DNA from 2 places in the Bacillus mesophilum genome. Region 2 is predicted to be linked to the other one. Evidence: predicted binding sites of a transcription regulator. Region 2 holds the regulator's gene; the other holds the start of a gene.
The links. Region 2 encodes NrdR, which represses ribonucleotide reductase genes. Its sites were predicted from a motif close to AACACNATATATNGTGTT; they were not measured.
Positions count from the first base shown of each region.

Region 1: F7732_RS04400 (anaerobic ribonucleoside triphosphate reductase) is a predicted target of NrdR. The motif match lies at 3,689-3,706, and genes of this name have one in related genera.

Region 1 is NZ_WBOT01000001.1:894,835-904,933, forward strand. Features, by position in the region: gene F7732_RS04380 (CdaR family transcriptional regulator) at 1-300, shown strand, start outside; gene F7732_RS04385 (TIGR03943 family putative permease subunit) at 404-1,183, opposite strand; gene F7732_RS04390 (permease) at 1,180-2,193, opposite strand; gene F7732_RS04395 (GGDEF domain-containing protein) at 2,443-3,519, shown strand; gene F7732_RS04400 (anaerobic ribonucleoside triphosphate reductase) at 3,740-5,614, shown strand; gene nrdG (anaerobic ribonucleoside-triphosphate reductase activating protein) at 5,611-6,057, shown strand; gene F7732_RS04410 (enoyl-CoA hydratase/isomerase family protein) at 6,103-7,137, opposite strand; gene F7732_RS04415 (CoA-acylating methylmalonate-semialdehyde dehydrogenase) at 7,341-8,798, opposite strand; gene F7732_RS04420 (NAD(P)-dependent oxidoreductase) at 8,795-9,700, opposite strand; gene F7732_RS04425 (acyl-CoA dehydrogenase family protein) at 9,758-10,099, opposite strand, start outside.
Region 2 is NZ_WBOT01000002.1:804,630-814,728, forward strand. Features, by position in the region: gene dnaI (primosomal protein DnaI) at 291-1,220, opposite strand; gene F7732_RS08930 (replication initiation and membrane attachment family protein) at 1,223-2,614, opposite strand; gene nrdR (transcriptional regulator NrdR) at 2,717-3,175, opposite strand; gene F7732_RS08940 (hypothetical protein) at 3,254-3,658, opposite strand; gene speD (adenosylmethionine decarboxylase) at 3,764-4,144, opposite strand; gene F7732_RS08950 (glyceraldehyde-3-phosphate dehydrogenase) at 4,633-5,664, opposite strand; gene coaE (dephospho-CoA kinase) at 5,898-6,506, opposite strand; gene ytaF (sporulation membrane protein YtaF) at 6,522-7,163, opposite strand; gene mutM (DNA-formamidopyrimidine glycosylase) at 7,503-8,333, opposite strand; gene polA (DNA polymerase I) at 8,367-10,099, opposite strand, start outside.

The DNA of each region.
Region 1 (10,099 bases), on a different contig from region 2:
GATTACCTCACAAATCGAGATGGTGACCTCCATCATATCGTTACGATTATTGAGAAAATGAACAATAGCACAAAAGGCAAAGAACTGATCGAGACCCTGCTGAGTTATGTAAAGCATAACGGCGACATGAATGAAATTGCAGCAGACCTTCATATCCACAGAAATAGTCTAAGCTATCGTCTGCAGAAGATTGAAACACTGACCGAGAAAAATCCAAAACATTTCATCGAATTATTTGAGCTTTTTACTGGGTATATTTTATATAAATTTCTGTCAGATTCGGGTAATACCAGCGATTAGATACCTTTTTGTTCTTCTCTCTCAATTTTACAGCTGAAATAAAAGCGGTTTGTTATAAACGCTTCAAGAGGTACATTCTTATAAAGAAACATTATTCCTAGAATCATTCATATAAAAATACTTCCTGAGGCGTTTCTATTTTATTAATCGATGATATACTGATGACCGGCATCATATTCCCGTCCATACTTCTCTTCTGAATGGTCCCTTCAAGATCGTACCACTCCCCTGTCGGCAGTTTCTGCACTTCCCCTTCCAGCATATATCCATATACACTGGAGTCAGCCACACAGCATGTCATAGACTGCCTGGCAATGACCGCTTCATCGTCGTTAAATTCACTTTCCCGATAAATAAATCCTTGAATCTGAATGCTAACTCCTATTAGTTGATCCAATTCTGAGTTCATTGCTTGCATCACTTTAAAGTAGTTATCATCATTTACGGTAATCCGTTTTGTCTCTTCATTGTAAATTTCACTCAGAAGCACCTCATCAGCAAAGTCTGGTGAAACAGAGCTGATGATTCCCCTGTTTGCAAGTGAAGCTGCGTTTAATTGAAAGTCTTCTGTTACAAAAGAAAGAATAATAGATGCCAAAAACACACCATATACTGGATACTCCTTCCATGAACTTTTATGAGAGTCAACGGACAAGCAATAACAGTCTGCCATTTCTTCTTTATTTGAACGAAAAAGCCGATACATTCCTAATAACAGTAAGACAATAAAGGCAAAAAGGACAAACGGCATCATCTTTGGTGCCATAATATAAGCCATGTTCCCAGTTAGATACAACTTGAATATAACAAGACTTATGGATATTAATATAATCCCCTGTAACTGCATCCGAAAAGAAACAGCCAAACGTACTTCAGAATTCATACCAGCCCCTCCTTTAAAAATACACCTGCCAGCATACACAATAAAAAGACAACCACAGTTACAATTAAAATAAAAAAGAGAACAAATTTCGTTTTAAAACTAGCAAGCATCACGAGGGTATTTTTTAAATCAAGCATAGGTCCGAAGACGAGAAAAGCAAGAATAGAATGCTGAGGCACGACATGCTGAAACGCTGCCGCAACAAAAGCATCAGCTTCAGAGCACAGAGATAACAAGTACGCCAGTCCCATCATTAGTGCTGTTCCAATGACTGGATCTGAGCTTGCTTCTATTAAAGAACCACGGTTAAGATAGACTTGTGCAGCACTAGCCAAGAACCCGCCAAAAATGAAGTATTTACCCACTAAGAAAAACTCATCAATACTATGGTTCACCATAGAGTTGAATCTTGAATAATTATGATGATGGTGCGCTGGTGCGGTGAAATCGTTTGTATGCTTACGCAAAATGTTTGAACCTGAGAAAAATACATATATGATGAGGGCAACCGTTAATGAGACAGCAATACATAAAACCATTCTGCCGATATAAATGGCAGGATCGTTTTGAAATGCAAAAAAAGTGGATCCAAATACAACGAAATTGAGAATAGGAGCAGCAGTTAAAATAGCCATTCCAGCATGAAGCGGAACCCCTTTCTGTATAAGCCGGCGGACAACAGGGATTATGGCACATTCACATACTGGTGTAATAGCAGCAATTATAATAGCAGTGATTACAGCCATTACAGGGTGCTTAGGTATCCATCTTTTGATATAGTCTTCGGAAATATACTCGTGAATAATTGAAGAAAAAATAACTCCGATCAAAAGAAATGGAATAGCCTCCAGGAAGATCCCCATAAAAATGACGAAGATTGATTTAAACTCCCCTTCAAGAATATCCCCATGAAAGAAAAAGCCCTCAAGATCTCCAAAAAAGAATAGAGACAACATAAAAAATAGTAGGATTGTTACTAATAAACTCCGCATATTAGAGATTACACTCATTAATATCTCTCCTAAATCGTAATTACTTCGAATGATTTACTATTACTCTATGTAATCTATTTGAGTTTCATTCACAAAATGATAGATTTGGATTTTAGTTCTTTTGCTTTTTAATCTGTTCGCTTTCATATAAAAGAAAAAGGCTCATTTGGTGCTAAAAGGAAATCTTTCTAGTAATTATTTGAAGATTGCTTAGACCCGTATTTTTTCAGTTGTGAATGTGGTATGTTACTCTGGGTGATACCTATGATGATCATAAAAGAATTTATAGCTAATTTAGCTTTACTGGGCACATTGCTTTTTCTATATTCTCAAGTAATCATGAAAAAGCCGCTTCAATTGCATTCATCTGCGAAAACGAAACTAATAGCAGGTATCTGCGGCGGTTTTGTTAGTATTGTATTAATGCTGTTCAGCATCAATATTGGTGATTTACTCGTAGACTTACGTTTTATACCGACACTGCTGCTTGCTTTTTACGGAGGAGCATTTCCAGCGCTGATATCCATGGCAATGACCATTATATTCCGGTTCATTCTATCAGCCGAAATTATATCTTTGTATGCATTGATTATTAGTGTGACTGGCACCTTGTTTGCCATCTTTTTTTCAAGAGTAAAATTTTCCGCTAAAATTAGAATTTTTTCCATCTACACATTTAACAACATCATTTTTTCAATCTTTTTTGTTTATCTAAGTGAAGATCCAGCTATTATAATGGAAGTACTTACTTTATATTGGCTGATTTCATATATCTCCACTTTTTTAACGTTTTATCTAATACGATATATCCGTGAAAGCCAAGCTCTGTTTGCAAAGTATAAGAATGATTCTTTAACAGATAGTCTTACAGGTTTAAACAATGTTCGTAAGTTTGATGAAGAGTTCAATAGATTTGTGCATGATGTTAAAAGTAGTGATCAGCAGCTTTCTCTTCTTTATATAGATATAGATTATTTCAAGAAAATTAACGACACATATGGACATAAAGAAGGCGACATCGTTTTAATTGAACTTGGGGCAAGGCTTCAGAAAGCGACCAGAAATTTTGATATCGTCAGCAGAAATGGCGGAGAGGAATTTACCGTTTTACTTTTGGATTGCCCTGCTGCCAGAGCTGTTGAAATTGCAGAACGCATTCGAGACAGCGTAGAAAAGGATGCCTTTCTATTAAGCACTGGCAAGTCTATTTATATTACTGTTTCAGTCGGTGTAGCGAGCTATAGAGAAACAACTGAAAACCCAGCTATGTTAATTGATGATGCGGACTCTGCACTTTACCTAGCCAAACACTTGGGCCGTAACAGAGTATGTGTGGCATCATAAAGCAATGATTCTATTAAGATTCCTTAAATATAAGGGATCTTTTTGTTTAATTTATTCTTGAAATATTCTCCTCCAAAAATAGTAATTGTCACAAAATGTTCTAACCTTTACCGATTCACAGCTAGAATTAAACGGTATATTACTATATATAGATTCAAATAAATACAACCAAAGCATATATAGTATTGGAGGAGTAAAGAAATTGAAACAATCGATTTTGATGAATTCCGACCCATTTGAACAATATGAACAATTGGCTCTTTCTTTTGAGGATATTGTTACTACTAAAAAACAAGATTTAATACAAGAAAATGCAAACATGGATGGCCGAAGTCCATGTGGAATGATGAATAAGTTTGCCAGCGAAGCATCTAAATTTTATACAAAAACAGAGCTTTTAAGTGATGAAGCTAAACAGGCAATGAAGGATAACTTTATTTACCCTCACGACCTTGATTATTATGCGACCGGCACAACAACCTGTGCACAAATACCGCTCGGCAAGCTCTTGCAAACTGGCTTTCATACTGGCCATGGCTTTATGAGAACACCCAGTGATATTACGAGTGCCATGGCACTGGCCACGATCGTTTTCCAATCCAATCAGAATATGCAGCATGGCGGTCAGTCCGTTCCTGCCGTTGATTTCGATCTGGCTCCTTTTGTCAAAAGAACCTATTTAAAAATACTTAAACGCTTAAACAGCTATCCGCTGCAATGGACAAATGAAGAAAAGAGCAAGCAGGCATGGGCTGAAACGGAGCGGGCAACTTATCAAGCGTGTGAAGCATTTATACATAATTTAAATAGCATGCATAGCCGCGGGGGCGGTCAGACTCCTTTTACTTCAATTAATTATGGAACAGACACATCAAAAGAAGGACGATTGCTAATCAAAAATCTGCTGCTTGCCACCCAGGCAGGCCTTGGAAAAGGCGAAACACCTATCTTCCCTATTCAAGTGTTTAAAATGAAAAAAGGCGTTAATTACTTTGCTGATGATCCTAATTATGATTTATATCAATTGGCTTTAGAAACAACTGCAAAACGTTTATTCCCTAATTTTTCTTTTATTGATTCACCGTTCAATCTTGCCCATTATAACGGAACTCCTGAATCGGAAGTTTCCTATATGGGCTGCAGAACGAGAGTTATGAGCAATCGGCATGGTGAGGAAAACAGTGTCGGCAGAGGAAACTTATCTTTTACGAGTGTCAATCTAGTCAAGCTTGCTCTCACTTCCAGCAGCATTGCTGAGTTTTATCACTTATTAAACGAATATAGTGAAATAATCATCCGTCAGCTCTACGATCGTTATTTATTTCAGGCTAAAAAGCAGGCAAGGGATTTTACTTTCCTCTATTCTCAAGGTGTTTGGCTTGGAGGCGAACAATTGAAGCCAGATGACACATTAGAAGTAATCTTGAAACAAGGCACTTTATCGCTCGGTTTTATCGGTTTGGCAGAATGTTTAAAAGCTTTAACAGGAAATCATCATGGTGAAGACGAGGAAAGCTGGAAACTTGGCTATGAAATTATTCAATTTTTGCGAAATAAAATGGATGATGCAGCCGAAAGATACGATATAAATTATAGTTTAATTGCCACACCTGCTGAAGGGCTAAGCGGCAAATTTGTAAAGCAGGATCAGCTTCTATTTGGCGAGATAAAAGATATAACCGACCGGGCCTATTACACCAATTCCTTTCATATTCCCGTTCATTATTCTATCAGGGCAATCGATAAAATTAGGTTAGAAGGTCCCTTCCATGAACTGTGCAATGCTGGCCATATTTCTTATATTGAGCTTGATGGTGACGTAAGGCGAAATGTAACTGCTTTAGATAGGCTTGTGAAAGCAATGGCAGAACATCATATCGGTTATGGCAGCATTAATCATCCAGTGGATCATTGCAAAGTCTGCGGATATAATGGGTTAATTGATGAAGAATGTCCGAGCTGTAAAAGCACTGATGAGGGTGACTTTCATCGTATTCGCAGGATAACTGGTTATTTAGTTGGTGATATGAGCAAGTGGAATAGTGCAAAAATGGAAGAAGAACGAGATCGAGTGAAGCACGGGGCAAACAAATGAAGGTGATGAATATTTTGCATGATTCAGTCGTGGATGGTGAAGGGCTGCGGACCGTCATTTTCTTTGCTGGATGTCCCCATCAATGCCCTGGCTGTCATAATCCCAGCAGCTGGCATATGCAAAACGGAACAGATATGAATGTTGAAGAAGTTGTCCAGGAAGCAATGAATCCGTTAACAGATATCACATTAAGCGGTGGTGATCCTTTTTTTCAGGCTAAAGAAGTTAAGCTTGTAGCGAAAACACTTAAAAGTCTTGGTAAGCATATTTGGGCATATACTGGCTATACACTTGCTGAGATTCAGGAAAAAGGAAGCAGCGACCAGCAGGAATTATTGTCCTATTGTGATGTATTGGTCGATGGCCGATTTATTATCGGACAGAAAGACTCCACACTTCCATTTAGAGGGAGTGCAAACCAAACGATCCATTACTTAGCATAATAAAAGGATAGTGGCGTTCCATTTGGACGCCACTTTATTATTTATCTATAGGGTAAAGAAACTCTTAACGAATTGCTCTGAAACATCTTCCAGCTTCTTATACTGATATTGAGGATTACGATCCTTATCAATCAATACCGAACGGATTCCTTCATAAAAATCACGATGCTTTAAAAAGTTTAATGCCAGTACATAATCTGTTTCAAAACATTCCCGGACTGTTTTTACTTTGCCATCTCTTAATTGCTTTAAGCTCACCTTTAACGATACAGGTGACTTCGACGTTAGTATCTTTAACGTTTCTGCCGCAAATTCACTAGAAGCTTTTTCTAATGAAGATATGATCTCTTCAACAGTGTCATAGCGGAAATGAGAATTAATCTCTTCTTCCATTTCTTTCAAAAGACTTCTTTCTGCAGGTTTCGTGCTGTAATTCTTGATCATCTCTCCAACTTGAGATGCTTCCTCCCATTCAAATGCTTCAATATCCTGTAAAAATAGAGGAATATCTTCACTGGTTATATACTCTTCACCTGCATGTATATATAATACATCAGCTGCATTAATTGTTGAGCCTGTCAAAGCAAGGTATGCCCCGATCTGACCTGGAGCTTTATTTAGAAAATAGGCGGCAGCTACGTCTGGAAAAAAGCCAATATTCATCTCTGGCATAGCCCATTTTGTCCGTTCCGTCACAATACGATGTGACGCCCCGCTGGAAAGCCCGACACCGCCGCCCATCACAATGCCGTCTAATATCGCTATAATCGGTTTTTCAAATTCATAGATAAAGAGATCAAGCATATACTCCAATTCAAAAAAGTGGCATGCACGTTCAAAAGCGATTTCACTTGATTGTGCTTCATATAGAGTCTTAATATCTCCTCCCGCACAAAAACCTTTTGCTCCTTCCCCTTTCATGACAATTACTTTAATTGAATCATCAGATTGCCACTTCGTTAATTTCTCACTGATGATTGATATCATTTCATAGGAAAGCGAATTAATGGCTTTAGGACGGTTGAGTGTTAAAGTTGCTACGCCATTTTCCTTCACTTCCGCAATTACCACATCTGTCATTGGAATCCTCCTCATATAATGCTTTACGTGTTTTCATTGTTCTATGGATGTTCAGTCTGGTTTCATCTTAACATGGTTCATAACCGTTGACTCTCTTCGAAACCATATGTTCATATTTTATTAACCATAAGTCTTAGCAATAAATTCCCCTGAAAGAAATCCAGAGGAATTTATGATTATTTACAGGTTCAATTAGAATGCTATTAAAACCAGCGCTCTGTAACCACTTTTTTTCTCGTATAAAACTGTACTCCATCCTTGCCATTTGTACCTAAATCTCCGTAAAAAGATGCCTTGTTGCCCGCAAATGAGAAAAAGGCCATAGGTGCTGGTACATTGACGTTAACACCGATCATGCCGGCATCAATAGAGTTGCGGAAGATTTGTGCACTTTTTCCGCTTGAAGTATAAATAACTGCACCATTTGCAAACTTTGATTGATTTGTCAGCTCTATTCCTTCTTGTAAATCTTTTATTCTGACAATGCTTAACACAGGAGCAAAAATTTCATCCTGCCATATTTTCATATCTGTAGTTACATGATCAAAAAGCGTTGCACCAACATAATAGCCTTCTTCTTTTTTGCTGTCTTCCCTGCCATCGACTAGAAGCTTAGCTCCTTCCGATACTCCGCTATAAATATAGCTTAAAACTCGTTCTTTATGCGATTCGCGAATTAGAGGACCAACAAAATGCTCCTCATTTGTCCCTTCTCCTGCTGTTAATTTCTGTGTTTCTTCTGTTAAAAGAGCAACAAATTCATCCGCAATATCCTCGGTTACCGCTACAACAGAACATGCCATACAGCGTTCACCGCTGCTGCCGAATGCTGCACCAATCACACCTTGAACGGTTTTCTCCAGATTGCAGTCACCTAAAACCACTCCATGGTTTTTAGCTCCTGCCAATGCCTGCACTCTTTTTCCATTTGCAGACCCTTTTTCATACACATATTTCGCAACAGGCTCAGAGCCCACAAATGAAACCGCCGCAATTTGCGGATGGTCCAGTATGCCGTTGACAACATCCTTACCGCCATGAACTAAATTTAAGACTCCCTTTGGGAAGCCGGAGGCATAAAATAAATCTACTAATCTTTCAGCAAGAACCGGCGTACGTTCTGATACTTTTAAGACAAATGTATTTCCGCATGCGATCGCAAGCGGGTACATCCATAATGGCACCATCATCGGGAAATTAAAAGGCGTGATTCCTGCGACAACACCAAGCGGATAACGCCAAATAGAGCCATCAATTCCTTCTGCAATGTTCGGAAGTGCATCTCCCATCATCAGATTAGGCGCTGAGACAGCAAGCTCTACCACTTCAATGCCGCGCTGTACTTCTCCTCTTGCATCCTTGAGTGTTTTTCCATTTTCTGCAGTAATAATCTGTGCAAGCTCCTCTTTATGTGTTTGCAGCAGCTCCAAATATTTATATAAAAAGCGAGCACGATTCGGTACCGGCACCTTTGACCAGGAGGTATAGGCAACTTGAGCTGCTTCTACGGCACGATTTACATCTTCCTCCGTTGAAAGTGGCACATACGCAATAATTTTACCAGTAGCCGGATTTGGCACAGATTCAGTTGCTTCACCTAAAGACTCTACCCATTCTCCATTAATATGATTTTTCATTTTTTTTACATCTGTATGAATCATACGAGCCGTTCCTCCTCTTTGTTTGTATTATTGTGTTCCTGAATCATTTTATAAACGATGGACATATCAAGATCTCCATACCCTTTAGCATCTGCTTTTTGATAGTTTGCCAGCAGCGTTTTAGAAATTGGCAGTTCGACTTGCTGCTGCTCAGAAAGCTCCATCGCAAATTGCAAATCCTTAATCAGCAGTTTCAGAGTAAAGCCAGGATTATAATCATCCTTAGCGATAAAAGATTCATAATTTCGTTCGTAAATACGGCTCTGGCCATAGCTTACATTTAATACTTCAAAAAGCTGCTTTAAGTCTAGTCCGCTTTTCTCAGCAAGCGTTAACGCTTCTGCCACACCCCAAGTGTAATAGCCAATCAGCAGATTGTTCATCAGCTTTGTGATCGTTCCACTATCTACTTTTTCACTAATATGAAAAATATTTTCTCCCATTGCTTCCATGACTGGAAACGCCTGGTCGAACACTGTCTTTGAACCGCCTGCCATAAAAGTTAGTGTCTTATTGACAGCACCGACGACCCCTCCGCTCACTGGTGCAGCTATAAACTGGCCGCCATTCTCTTCTATGGCCTTTTCTATTTTTTGATGAAGCTCCGGTGAAATTGTACTTGTATCAATTAAAATACATTTATTTGAGCTCTGTTCAATAAGTCCATGTTTGCCAAAATACACGGACTCAGCAGCCTTATTTGAAGGAAGACTAGTAAAGATGACTTCACAAATTCCTGTCAATTCTTCAACTGGGGTACTAATCTTGCCGCCAAGCTTTTGAAAAGCATCTTCTGCTTTTTCGTTAATATCAGAACCATATACGATATAGCCTGCCTTTAATAAATTGGCGCTCATCGGCAGACCCATATTTCCCAATCCTATAAATCCTATTTTCTTCATATTCAATCCTCCATTCTTAAAAAGCTTAGAAGCTATGAATGTTAAGCTGCCACGAAACTATACGGTAAAATATTGACCCTTTTGCAGGATTGCCTGAGCGATTTTTCTTTTCGTTATAAGCGTCTGGCTTCTGGTTGGCACATAAATGGATGAGACCTCATTCAATTTTTCTTCTCTCTCAATCTCATTTTCGTATAAACAAGCAATCATCACTGCTGCACCAGAAGCAATTTTATAAAAGCCTTCTTCACAAATTGTTTCTGATAATAGCTGTATAACTTCATGATCAGGATGTTTAAGAGTTCTTCGATAGCAAGAATCCATCACGTATAGTTCACTTGTCGCATCAGCCAGTATTCTCATCAGCTCTTGTTCAATATTTTTTGGATGACGTTTCAT
Region 2 (10,099 bases):
ATGTCTAAATTAGAAGCAGAAATGTGATTAGCTGATTCAACTAATGATCGATAGATGGATTCTGAGAAAAAATCGGCCGTTTAAGTTAAATGTAAGCAGATTTTTACCCTATTTATGAGAATTCGAATAAAATATCTTTTTACTGATGAAAAAGAAGAAAAAAGATATGCTATTCTCATTGAGAGGGCCATGATATCCGCCGCCCAGAAAATTTATCGCCAAAAATGAGGTTTTAAGTCAAAATTCAAAATACAAAAAAACCGCCTGTTCTAAACAGGCAGCCAAAAATATTATCTTCTTCTATTCGGACCTTCAACCAAAACAGGCTCGGATAAAAATTTAATCCGTTCCATAATGCGGCGCGCCTTCATCCGTTCCTCTTCACCGCGCTGTGTATAGGATAAATGATGTTCAAGTTCTTTTAAATCAAAGTTCGAAGTAAAAAATGTCGGCAGGTTCTCAAGCATACGGAATTGAAGCAATGGTCCAAGAACCTCATCCCTTGTCCAGCTGGACATCGTTTCTGCTCCAATATCATCAAACATAAGAACGTTAGCCCGTTTAATAGCTTCCATTTTATCATTTAATGTTGAATCACCTATAGAGCTCTTCATTTCCCTGAATAATTCTGGAACGTATACAATCATCGAAGAGACCCCTTGATTTGCGAGCGCGTTTGCTATTGCACCTAACAAGTATGATTTCCCTACACCAAATTGTCCGTAAAAATAAAGGCCCTTTTGAGAAGGATTTTTACTATAATTTGTTATAAAAGTAACAGCTTTGTCTACTGCATCAGCTCGATATACGTCATCATGCAAATCTTTAAATTTCGCATGCAATATATCCTTGGGCACATACAAGCTTTTAATTAGGCTTTCATTTTTGCGCTTTTCATCGTGAATCACTTTACGCGGGCATTTATCATACTTAATATCAATCAGGCCTCTTGTGATAACTAGCTCAGGATGATAGCCTTGCATAAAGTTAATGCATCCTTCAAGATTTGGACATTTGTTGCATTCTTTACTAAGCTTCGAATACTCATAAAGCTTAATAAGACTTCTGTTCACCATATCTTCCGTTAATTCATGCTGATGCTCAATTAGAAAAGCCTTTATATCTGGATGATTTAGCGTTTCTGCCCGCTGCTGTTCATATCTTTTTTTAAAGTCCTGGTTGCCAGTGAGCCTCTTTAATGTATCATTAATGTTCTCCATTTTTACTCACCACCCGAATGCAGTTTCTTTAATGCTTCCTGCATTTTTTTCTTTTTCTTTTCCATTTCTTCATCCTGACCTTCATTTGCGGTTTTTACATCCCCGCCATCATTATCAAACCAATCAGGCAAAAGTTCAGAGCGAATTGGCTGTTTTTTCGACGTTCTTTTGCTCGTCTTATTTCCCCCAGCCCATTCTAAATATTGTCTATGTTCGTTTTTCGCCAGCTCCATCGCATCTTTAGCCCTTTTTACTTGCTTGCGGGCCCAATGGCTGGCAATCTTCTCAACATATGACTTCGTAAGCTTCATATCTGTTTTTAACATAACATATTGAATAAGCACATTCACAACAGCCGGCAGCAATTTTTGCTGAAACAGAACGTCCTCAATTATTTTCAAGTCGCCTTTGGAAGGCTCGGCTCCTCCCGACAGATCTTTCAGTAATTGTCTCGGAGAAGTCGTTTCTAAGTATAATATGAGCTCATCCTCTTTGGATGCTGGTGCTGATTGTGCTGTACGTTGTGCTGCTGGCTGTGTACGATCCAGTAAGGACGGCAGCTGGTCATTGTGCTGAAATTGATACCAATCTCTCGCAGACTTTCGCAGTTCTTCAATATTGATATCATTATTTTCGGTAAGGGCACTTATCATAACATTTTTCATCTGTAATACATCTATATCGTATAAAAAAGCTAGATTACTAATGGCCAGTTTAACTTTTTTCGTTAAGGCATTTTTGGGCACCAGCGATTCATTTAGTCCAGCCATGAGGAGATCAAAGTCAAATGTATCTATGCTGATCTGAATGCCGTCTGATTCATCTCTTCCCATAAAGGTCGCATCTTCCTGCAAATCATGCTCCTCATATTGAGTTAACCCTTGGTGGCCTGACATATAAACATCTTGGAACGACTTTGTTGCCTCTGTGTACCCTTCCTGCGAATGTACCGCTTTATCGGAAAAGAAACGCTTTAAGCGTGCATATTGGGTCTTCCCGACTTTTTTAAATAAGTATATATTCAGCATGCCATCTAGAAAGAATTGCTGTGGCGATAAGGGGGGCTGCAGTTCATATATGAAAGAGCGTATGTCGTCCTCTTTTTTTATAAAAACCTTTAATAGTCCCATGCCTTCAAGCTTTGCCCTTGCCTCATATATTTCTTTAAGCCCCAGTCCCATAGTTGTCATCAAGTAATGATGGGTGCTTGACTCCGACCAGATTCGATTTTCCTCCACTTCTGCCCATAACGTCATATAAAGACTCAGGCAGGTGGAACCAATCAGCGGCTGGTATAAGAGTGTCATAATTTTTCTGTCGTATTCATGCAGCAGTCCGCCAGCGGCCACGGCATATCGATCAATCGGTATCAGTTCTGTCCAATGCTGGGCCAATTGTATTCAACCTCACTTCATTATAGAGAAAATCCTTTTTATAGCCTTAACTTGCAAAAAAAGAGCCAGAGATTCCACCATACACTCTTAGGCTCTGACACTCTATTGCTCTTTTTTAATTAATTCCTTTAATTCATCAATAAAAACATTAATGTCTTTAAATTGTCTATATACTGAGGCAAAACGAACATAGGCGACATCGTCCACCTTAGCGAGCCTGTCCATCACCATTTCTCCAACCTCGTCACTTTTGATCTCTGACACGCCGTTGCTGCGCAGCTCTGCTTCTACCTCTGCAGTAATCGCTTCGAGCTCCTTAAGTGCAACAGGCCGTTTCTCACATGCCTTAATCAATCCGCGCAGTATTTTCTCCCGGCTGAACTCTTCTCTCGTGCCTTCCTTTTTTACGACAACAAGCGGTATTTCTTCCACTTTTTCAAACGTCGTAAAGCGATAGTGGCATTGCTCACATTCCCGTCTTCTTCGGATGGATCTTCCGTCATCCACCGGCCTGGAGTCGAGCACACGGGTATTATTATTGTGGCATGAAGGACATTTCATACAATCAACTCCCGATTAACGATCAATTTTTTCCTTAAACTTATCTTATAAAAAAGAAGTTGTCAGTACAAGCACTTGTCACTTGTTTCCGTACCTTCCTGCTCCAATAAATTCAAATTCATTGTTTATAGCATCATATAAAGACAGCAGTTCTTTTTTTAGCGTTGGATAAATGCCTAGCGGTGAAGACTGTTCAGTTGAAATAGTAATATCCACTGCTGTTTCTAATGGCATAAGTCCTGTAACGGTAATCACAGCAAAACACTTTTTTGCACCATTTAGCTCTGCCGCTATTTCTCCATGCTCTCTTGAAGAGCTGATGATTCTCAAATTTTGTTTCCTGCGCAGTAATTGTTCCAGCAATAGAAATAATTCAGATGAATTTTTTTTATAATATCTCGTTTGCAGAGTTGGATCCAGGTGTTGATCACTTGTTTCACACTGCTTCTCGAATCTGCCCATTATTGGACGTAAAATCGGCATTTTATTTCCTCCATGATGTACATATATCTCTATTGTACTATTTTTTTGGAGAAAATTAAAAGGAGTGCATCTTATGCACTCCTGAAATTTCATTAGTTGTTTAAATTAAAGTACATTTGCTTTTGATTGCTTCACTTGAACAGGACCCATTCCACGAGGCAGTTCAATGTTTTCGCTAGCACTAGCTCCCAGCGACTCTGCAATATGCTCAGCAGCAATGTTAGGATCAAGATCTCCGCAAGTATAAACATCAATGCTTGCATAGCCATGCTCAGGAAAGCTATGAATCGTTAAATGTGACTCAGAGATAATAACAACTCCGCTCACACCTTGTGGAGCAAATTTATGAAATGCCACCTCACGAATTTCAGCACCTGACTTTAATGCAGCATTTACAAACGTCTGTTCAATATACTCCATATCATTTAACTTTTCAAAATCGCATCCCCATAATTCAGAGATTACGTGACGACCCATTGTTTCCATATTCAATTTCCCCCTTTACGTTAATAAAATGAAATTCTAAGTTCATATTGACGTACTACTACCACGGGGGAAAGTTAGTCCGGAGAGGTCCTAACCCTTTAAGTAGTGATCAACCGCCATTACTTTAGAAGTTCACGATGATTAGTATACTTTGTTTATTATTTTTTTGCAACAAAAGGATTAAATATTTTATTTGAAAATTTTCAGGGAAACAGACACACTTTTTCAGCTTCCATTCGCATTTATAACATCCGCCTGGAAATAGCAAAGTGAATCAATTCTTACTATTGCCCTAACATGCAGAGATATACGCCAAAGAAAATGATACTCAATGCGCCTGAAGATGTCCGCTAGTAATGGAGGCTAGCGGTTCCATGGAATATAAGCTGGTATTTTACAGAAGGAAACGCAGCTTATTTCATTCTTAATAGCAAAAAAATCCCACTCTGCATAAACAGAATAGGATCTTCGGCTTTCTTTTTAAATGATTAACTTACCTTTATGTTCTTTATCTCAACAAGCTGCATGGCCACGTGTTTTGCCAGATCTACAACTCGGCAGGAGTAGCCCCATTCATTATCGTACCAGGCCAGAACTTTTACTTTATTTTCGCCTATTAGCATCGTGGACAAGCTATCAATAATCGCTGAATGTTCATTTGTATTAAAATCAACTGACACTAAAGGTTCATCTGTAATTGCGAGGATACCCTGTAACTCATTGTCTGCGGCTTGTGCAAATGCTGCGTTGATTTCATCAATCGTCACTTCTTTTTGCAGATCCACTACAAGGTCAACAAGTGACACGTTCGGGGTTGGCACTCTTAGAGCCATGCCGTGTATCCTTCCTTCTAATTGCGGCAGCACTAAAGATAAAGCTTTCGCAGCTCCTGTAGAGGTGGGGATGATTGATTGTCCGCAAGCACGTGCCCGACGTAAGTCCTTATGCGGATTATCAATATTTTTCTGATCGTTTGTATAAGCATGAACAGTTGTCATTAAACCATTAATAATGCCAAAACGCTGATCAAGCACCTTTACTACCGGAGCAAGGCAATTTGTTGTACAAGAAGCATTTGAAATAATATCATGCTCTTCAATATTTAATGCGCTTTCATTTACGCCCATAACAATTGTTACATCCTCATTCTTCCCAGGTGCTGTTAAAATGACCTTTTTGGCGCCAGCATCAAGATGAAGACTTGCCTTATCACGAGAATTAAATTTACCTGTCGCTTCAATGACTATGTCGATAGCAAGTTCATTCCAAGGAAGCTGCAGGGGATCTCTGCTGTTTAATAATTTTATTCTTTTGCCATTAACAATTAAAGCATTTTCCTCTGTTTGGATAGCTGCTTCAAAGGTTCCGTGATTCGTATCATATTTAAGTAAATGTGCTAAAGTTTCAGCAGGATAACTAGCATTGACCGCTACAATTTCAAGATTATGATCAAGGATCGCCTTTCTAAAGACCATTCTCCCAATTCTGCCAAATCCATTAATCGCTATTCTCGCCGTCATATGATGTGATGACCCCTTTCAAATTAATGTTATACTTATTAATTTGCTAATCTTCAATTAGTATAACATATATTGCATTTAATGCGATATATTAAATAACACATTTAAGAATATCATTTTCATTCATATGCATATAAGAAGGATTTCTTGCTCTTTTCCATTTTCTAACAAAAAACCTTGCATGACGATATGCAAGGTAAGAAAGACGTAATCTAAAATTTTTTCAGCTGGTGTCAGTGATGATTCGTTATTCCCCACTTTTTCAATAATGAGAGTAATTGATGTTGAGTCTCTTCAATGGTTCCAATGTTGTAAATGATGTCATCCGCAAGCTTCTTTTTATCCGCAAGCGGCAATTGTGAACGTATACGTGCTTTTGCTTCATCTTCAGTAAGCTTGTTTCTTGCCATTAGACGTGCTAATTGCGTCTGTTCATCAACATAAATTAACAAAGTCTGATCCGCCAGATATTCCAGCTTACTTTCAAAAAGAAGTGGAATATCAAGGATAATCAGTGATTCTCCTTTTTGAATCGCAGCCTCTTTTTTTTGCAGCATCTGTTGGCGTACAGCTGGATGCACAATGCTATTAAGCTTTAAACGCTGTTCTTCTTCTTGAAAAATAATGGACCCTAACTTCGCTCTGTCAATTTCATCTGTTTCGTTAAGTATATCCTCACCAAAATGATGCACAATTTCTTCATAAGCTTCTGTCCCTTTTTCAACTGCTAAACGAGCTTCTATATCTGCATCAATCACCGTAAATCCCATTTTTTTTAACATGGAAGAAACTGTACTTTTCCCACTGGCTATTCCGCCAGTTAATCCAATTACAAGTGACATGTTAAATCCTTTCTCCTAAATTTTCCAAACACCTATAATGATCAGCAATAGACCAGGCAAAAATGAAAAACGCTGAATAAATAGGCTGTTGGAGAATATTGCACCGATTTTAAGTCCAAACAGAACAAAGAGGGAACTCATAACAGCTACCGCTAATGCAAGCAAGTAAGGTGAATATCCAAGCAGAGCCGCTCCAATTCCAGCTCCAAATGCATCTAGTGAAAGAGCAAGCCCTAGCAGGATCGCTTCAATTCCCACAATTGTTCCTGACTTATCAAAATCGGCTGACATAGGTTTCTTTAAAATATGAACCACAAGACCAAGTGATTTGATTTCAAAATTGACAATGGTTTTCTCATGGGGAAGCAGGTCTTTATCTTTCTCTTTTTCCGGCCGAAAAAACTGATACAGTACCCAGCAGCCAAGAGCAATGAGAATGATTCCACCAATTTGCTCAGCCGCATGAGGCGACAAAAATTCAACAATAATATGCCCAAGCCCCATCGCAATAAAAAGAGTGACCGCCGAACAGCAAGCAATAATCACGATAGACTTAATAGGAATTTTCATTTTCCTTAATCCATAAGTTAAACCAACACTAAAACTATCCAAGCTTACCGCGAACGCAAGCAATAGAAGTGTAAATGAATACGACATATGATAGAGCTCCTTCCTGTCAATCGCTAGGATAGTATATGGAAGAAGCCCATCCAGTGTTAATAAGAAATGCGGAAGGCGCTTGCTCTTATAAGGAACGCTGACTAAGTGCGCCACGTCCTGTGGCAACGTCTGCATAACCCACGTCCTGTGGGTCACAAGCATAAGGCGAGCCGACTGGAAGGTTGTTCTTTAACCTTCTAGGCGGATTGACTTATGACCTCGAGCCCCTAGCGCCTGCAGCTGGACAACACGAAATGCGGAAGGCGCTTGCTCAGGGGCGACACCTCGAGGGCTAGGCGCTGCAGCTGGACAATCGAAATGCGGATGCGCCTTGCCTTATTCTTTTGTTTGGCAGGTTGGGCAGAAAACAGTGCCTCTGCCGCCGGTAATGATTCTTTCTAGGGCAGTTCCGCATATTTTACATGGTTCGCCTTTCCGGCCATACACGAATAAATCAAGCTGGAACATTCCTATTTGCCCTTGTGAATTAATGTATGAACGGATGGTGCTGCCGCCCTTCTCGACTGCATCTTCTAAGGTACGGTTTATTTCTGTATGAATACGTGCAATTTCTTCTGCACTTAAAGTATTGGCTGCTCTCTCAGGATGTACATTCGCTCGAAATAATGTTTCATCTACATAAATGTTCCCAAGTCCAACCACTGTCTTTTGATCAAGCAAGACCGTTTTTACATGCCTTGCTGTTTTAGCAAACCTTGCCGCTAATAATTCAGGTGTAAAAGACTCTGTCATTGGCTCTGGCCCAAGCTGGGAAAGAGGAAGATATTGAAAAACCTCCTCCTTTTTATATAAATGCATTGTCCCAAATTTACGAACGTCTTTATACCTTAGCTCCGTATCATCGGTAAAATGAAAAATCACATGCGTATGTTTATCAACTGGCTCATCGCTTTGCGTTAATGCGTATTTCCCTTCCATTCGCAGATGAGAAATCAGTGCCAGTCCTTCTGTATATAGTATTAAAAACTTCCCTCTTCTGCCAATGTCAATAAAGGATTGACCAATTAGCGCATCCTTAAACTGAGTCAACTCTTCTGGAAACTTAATTATTTTTGGCCAAAATACAGAAACATCTTTAATTTCTTTTCCGATAATCAGCTCTTTCAGTGTTCTCCGAACCGTTTCAACCTCTGGCAATTCTGGCATTTCTTATCACCTGCATCTTTTACTTAGTTTTTATTATTTTGCATCAAACCATGTTGGACCAAAGGAAAAGTCCACTTTCAAAGGAACTTTTAGTTCTACCGTGTTTTCCATAACCTCTGGAACGATTTTAGAAAGCAATTCAATTTCATCTTTTGGTGCTTCAAAAATCAATTCATCGTGTACTTGAAGCAAAAGACGAGATTTTGCTTTTTCTTTTTCTAATCTGGCAGCCATGTCAATCATTGCTTTTTTGATGATATCTGCTGCACTGCCTTGAATTGGTGTATTCATAGCCGTTCGCTCAGCAAAGCTGCGCATATTAAAATTCCTGCTTGTTATTTCAGGCAGATATCTTCGTCGCTGCAGAAGTGTTGTTACGAAGCCTTTTTGCTTCGCATCATAAACGATATCTTCCATATATTGTTTTACTCCAGGATAGCTTTCCAGGTAACGTTCTATAAATTGTCCCGCTTCCTTTCTTGTAATCCCGAGGCTTTGAGAAAGTCCGTAATCACTTATTCCGTATACGATACCAAAGTTAACCGCTTTAGCATGGCGGCGCATATTGGAGGTAACATCTTCTGCTTCCACATGAAAAACTTCCATTGCCGTTTTCGTATGGATATCTAGATCTTCTCTAAAAGCAGAGATCAGTTTTTCATCATCAGCAATATGAGCCAGCACTCTTAGTTCAATTTGAGAATAATCAGCTGCAAAGATCACCCAGTCTTGCTCAGAAGGAATAAAGGCTTGTCTAATTTTTCTGCCTTCCTCCAGACGTATCGGGATATTTTGCAGGTTAGGATCCGTGGAACTGAGCCTTCCTGTTTGCGTGAGGGCCTGATTAAATCTTGTATGCACCTTTTCAGATTCATTATTCACAACTTTTAATAAGCCTTCAATGTACGTGGACTGCAGTTTGCCAAGCTGGCGATAATGTAAGATTTCACGAATAATTTCATGATCAGCTTCCAGTTTTTCAAGAACATCTGCAGATGTGGAATATCCTGTTTTTGTCTTTTTAATAACCGGCAGGCCAAGCTTATCAAATAAAATAACACCAAGCTGTTTTGGAGAATTGATATTAAAGGCTTCACCGGCTAAGGCAAATATGTTTTTTTCAATCTCATCCAACTTTAAAATGATTTCTTTTCCCATCTCTTTTAAGCGGTTCAAATCCACCTTAATTCCAAATGACTCCATGTCAGCAAGAATAAGGGATAAGGGCATTTCAAGATTGTAAAAAAGATCGGATTGCTTATTTTTTTCAAGCTCATCAATCAGCTGATTCTTTAAGGAATCCAGCACTAACGCTTTCCGAACAAGATGCTCGGCCAGTTGTTCCTTTTCCGGCACTTTGCGCTTTGCGCCTTTTCCATAGAAAATTTCGTCCGATTGAATAGCTGAATATCCGTGCTTTTTGGCAACTGATGCCACATCTTCAATAGTTTCTGATGGATCAATGATATAGGTTGCTAAAAGCAGATCAAAGTCAACACCCTTTAGGTGGATGCCATGATGACGCAGTGATACTTCCGAACGCTTAGCATCATAAACGGTTTTCTTCTTATCAGGGTCTTCCGCCCACTTTTTAAACAGTTCAGACTGCAAGGCAGCTTCCTTACTGATAAAGTAACTTCCTGATTCATTTACAATTGAAAAACCTGTGATATCAGCATAATGATAATTATCTTCTAGTATCTCTACATAAAAAGCATTGTGATCTGTCAGCATCGCTTGTTCAATTTTCTCGACAATTGTATACG